Regions from separate parts of the Mesorhizobium sp. M2A.F.Ca.ET.043.05.1.1 genome, predicted to be linked through region 2. Evidence: predicted binding sites of a transcription regulator. Region 2 holds the regulator's gene; the other holds the start of a gene.
The links. The regulator LexA, encoded in region 2, represses DNA repair genes until DNA is damaged. The targets are predictions, from matches to a motif close to TGTTCNNNNTGTGTTCNG.

Region 1: EJ069_RS25045 (metallopeptidase family protein) is a predicted target of LexA. The motif match lies at 1,502-1,519, and genes of this name have one in related genera.

What each region holds. Positions count from the first base shown of each region.
Region 1 is NZ_CP034446.1:5,181,625-5,183,822, reverse strand. Features, by position in the region: gene EJ069_RS25055 (CoA ester lyase) at 1-442, shown strand, start outside; gene EJ069_RS25050 (DUF1737 domain-containing protein) at 472-678, shown strand; gene EJ069_RS25045 (metallopeptidase family protein) at 921-1,358, opposite strand; gene EJ069_RS33370 (hypothetical protein) at 1,542-2,198, shown strand, end outside.
Region 2 is NZ_CP034446.1:1,564,774-1,566,971, forward strand. Features, by position in the region: gene EJ069_RS07475 (ComEC/Rec2 family competence protein) at 1-878, shown strand, start outside; gene lexA (transcriptional repressor LexA) at 872-1,606, opposite strand; gene kynU (kynureninase) at 2,061-2,198, shown strand, end outside.

The DNA.
Region 1 (2,198 bases), 3.1 Mb from region 2:
GGCTTCGAGGCTGGCTTGTTTCGTGGCCGGAACGAACGACCTGGTGAAGGCGACCGGCATTCTGGCAACGCCCGACCGGCGCTATCTGATGCCGTGGCTGATGCAGCTGGTGCTGGCGGCACGGGCCGGCGGCCTCGACGTGATCGACGGCGTCGCCAATGATTTCCGCGACCTCGATGCTTTTGCCCGCGAATGCGCCGAGGGGGCGGCCATGGGCTTCGACGGCAAGTCGCTGATCCACCCCGCCCAGATCGAGCCGGCGAACCGCGCCTTCTCGCCGTCGCCCGAAGCGCTGGCTCAGGCGCGCGCGATCCGGGATGCGTTCGCGCGGGCCGAAAATGCCGGCAAGGGGGTGATTGCGCTGGACGGCCGCATGGTCGAGCGGCTGCATCTGGCGCAAGCCGAGAAACTTCTGGCGAAGGCCGCGGTCATCGGCGCATGATGCGCCGAAACACGTGATGGGTTCGAAAAATGAAACTCTACCGCTTCCTGTCCGGCCCGGACGATTCAACCTTCTGCCACAAGGTCACCGCTGCGCTGAACAAGGGCTGGCACCTGTTCGGCTCGCCGACCTACGCCTATGACAAGAAGACCAAGTCGATGCGCTGCGGCCAGGCCGTGGTGAAGGATGTCGAAGGCCAGGAATACACGGCCGACACCAAGCTCAGCGACTGGTAGAGCGCGCTGCGACCCTTCCACTTCGTCATCCTAGGGCGGAGCGACGCGAAGCGGAGCGCAGACCCTAGGATCCATGCTGTTACCTGAGCCGAAAAGCGCAGCGGGTCAGAAGGGGATATTTGCGGTGTCGGGGGTATGCGTTCCGTTCTTCACCGCGAGCTTGGTGTTGATGGAACGGCATGGATCCTAGGGTCTACGCGCGTCGCTTCGCTCCTTGCTTCGCCCTAGGATGACGAAGTGCTTTACCCCGCCGCCGCCTGCTCGGCCGCCTCCTCGATCCGCTCCATGTCGTCGTCCGACAGGCCGAAATGGTGGCCGATCTCGTGGATCAGCACATGGGTGACGATGTCGCCCAGCGTCTCCTCGTTCTCGGCCCAGTAATCGAGGATGGCGCGGCGATAGAGCGTGACGCGGTTCGGGCCCTCGCCGGTCTGCGGGTTCCAGCGCTCGGCGATGCCGCGCCCCTCGAACAGGCCGAGCAGGTCGAAGGGCGTCTCCAGCGACAGGTCGTCCATGATCTCGTCGGTCGGGAATTCGGCGATCTGGATGACGATCTCGCCGGTGAGCTGGCGGAACTCGTCCGGCAGATGGGCATAGGCCTCCAGCGCCATAAGCTCCAGCTCGTCCATCGACGGCGAGAGCTGATCGTGCCAGGTGCGGGTCTTGTAGATGCGGGCCATGGAATGTCCTTTGATCCCGGCATATAGGCTTTCGCGCCGATAGAGGCAAATGAGCCGGCCGGCCATGCGCTTTCAGGGTAAAAGCTGAAGGAATAAATTCCTTCGGACTCTGCTTGACTCTTCCGGGCGCCTCTGGAATCTATAAGAACATAACAGGAACAATTGCTGCCGGAAGTGAACGTCATGGCGATGAGCGCCGTGGCGCGGGACACTGTTTTTGCCCTGCGCCGCCAGATCGCGAAGATCGAGGGAACGCTGCCCGAGCGCCTGCAGGCGCCGGTTGCTGCCCCTGCGGATGCCGCCAAGTCGGATATGACGCTTGTCCGGCGCGGCCTTGCCGTGGCCTCGCCGGATGCTTTCCTGCACACCGGCATCGAACGCCTCGACACTGCCCTTGGCGGCGGCCTGCCCAGGGCGGCGCTCAGCGAGATCCATGGGCTGGAGACCCGCGATGCCGGCGCGGTCGCCGGCCTCGCGCTCTCGCTCGTGAGCCTGATCCTCAAGGAGAAGCAGGGCCTGCCGATCCTCTGGGTCGGCACGGCGGAAATCTTCCACGAGGCCGGCCTGCCCTATGCCAGGGGCCTTCATGCCCTGTTCGGCATCGAGCCGGAGCAATTGCTGTTTTCCGAGGCCCCGAAACTGCTCGACGCGCTGTGGATCGCCGAGGAGGCCGCCCGTATGACCGCCTTCGCCGCGGTCATCCTTGAAATCCGCGGCAGCCGGCGGCTTCTCGACCTAACCGCCACGCGCCGGCTGCACGCCCGCGCCCAGAACGCCGGCCGCCCGGTGCTGTTGCTGCGCCAGGCCGGCGAGGCCGATCCAACCGCCGCCCCGGTGCGC
Region 2 (2,198 bases):
CGGTCATGCCGATCGTCTCGCTGATCGTCATGCCGTTCGCCGTGTTGAGCGCGCTCGCCATGCCGTTCGGCTTCGACGGTCCCTTCCTCTATGTGATGGGCAAGGGCCTGACAGCGATGATCGCCATTTCGGCATGGATTTCCGAGCGCTCGCCCCTCGATGCCGTGGGATTGATCTCGATCCAGTCGGTGCTGCTGGCGACAATCGCGCTCATCATCGCGACCATGGCCACCACCTGGCTGAGGCTCGCCGCTGTGCCCTTCGCGCTCGCCGCGCTGCTGGCGATCCCGCATGTGCGCACCCCGGACGTGCTGATCTCGGAGGACGCGCATCTCGTGGCGATGCCGATCGGCGGCGGCGAGCTTGCCGTCAACCGCGAACGCTCCAACGAGTTCACCACTGACAATTGGAAGCGGGCGCTGAAGGCCGAGGGCATCGTGCCGCCCGAGACATTCGCCAAGGACGCTCTCGATATCGCCGACCCGGTCGACCTGCCGCCCGGCTCGCCCTTCTACTGCACCGGCGACCTCTGCATTGGCCGGCATCCTTCCGGCGCGATCGTCGCGCTCGCCGAAAACCGCGACAGCGCACGGCCCGCCTGCGGCTTTGCCGACCTCATCGTCATCAACGATGCGACGGCCTACAATCCCTGTTGGGATCAGCGCGTGCTTGTCGTCACCAAGCGCCAACTGGCGCGTGACGGCAGTGCCGCCGTCTTCTTCGATCCACAATCGGCAACCGCGCGAGCAGCCATCCAATATGCCGTCGAGCAGCCTTACCGGCCCTGGCACGAGCAGCGGAAGTACGCGCGCGAGGCGAGGGGACTGCCGCCTTACGAAAAGCCTGAGAGGGCCAAGCCCTCGCAGCCGGATCAGTAGCGGCGGATCAGCCCGACGAGCTTGCCCTGCACCTTGACCCGGTCCGGCCCGAAGATGCGGGTTTCGTAGGCCGGGTTGGCGGCCTCCAGCGCGATCGAGGCGCCCTTGCGGCGGAAGCGCTTGAGCGTCGCTTCCTCATCGTCAACCAGTGCCACCACGATCTCGCCCGGACTTGCCGTGCTGGCGTTGCGGATGATGACCGTGTCGCCGTCGAAGATGCCAGCCTCGATCATCGAGTCGCCCTTGACCTCCAGCGCATAGTGCTCGCCGCCCATGATCATGTCTGGCGGGACCGAGATCGAATGCGTCTGGTGCTGGATGGCGTCGATCGGCACACCGGCGGCGATGCGGCCCATCACCGGAATGGACACCGCTGAAGCGGCGTCGTCATCATTGCTGGGTGTCGGCGTACGCGAGGGCGCTGCCGGCTTGACCTGGCGGCTTAGATTGCCCTGGCCGCCCTGGATGACGCTTGGCGAAAATTTCTTCGCGGCATTCAGGCCGGGAGCGATCGAGTCGGGCAGGCGCAAGACCTCCAGCGCACGCGCCCGGTTCGGTAGCCGGCGAATGAAACCGCGTTCTTCTAGCGCCGTGATCAGCCGATGGATGCCGGACTTCGAGGCGAGGTCGAGCGCTTCCTTCATCTCGTCGAAGGATGGCGGGATCCCGCTCTCCTTCAGGCGTTCATGGATGAACATCAGGAGTTCATGTTGTTTGCGCGTCAGCATTGGCGGCCCCCACGGGTTTCGAAACCAGAATCAGAAAAACAAACCCAGAACAAACACTATCTGTTCCAGTTGTGTTCCGCAACCGTTTAAAGTTTAATGAATTTCTTAAGGTGGGCGAAAGAATGTTGCATCGGACGGTGCCCGGCCGCCACCGGTTGGGCTGTGTCATTGATTCCGCTCGATTTTGCAATTCTCCTTATGCTGAATTGAGAGCCGACATCGTCGCGAAGGTGCTGAAGGGATCCAGTCAGCTGACGCAACCATGTGCCGTACCGTGAACGAAACGAACTCAAAATGCCAACCTGGGCTGCGATTCCGATCCTCAGCCTTTGCCGTCTATGGACCAGCTAACATAGGACAGAAGGTTCTTGCCGGGTTGCGGACGGTGATGGGACAACCGCCTTGGTCGCCGGAGGATGTAGCGGCCTGAGTCCGAAATGGAGGCGGTAGCACAATGAGGGGAATTCCCGATCTTGCCCAGGTCGAGGCGATGGATGCGGCGGACCCGCTGCGCCCCTTGCGCGATCGCTTCGTCCTGCCGGAAGGGGTGATATACCTTGATGGCAATTCACTGGGCGCCGCTTCGATCAAT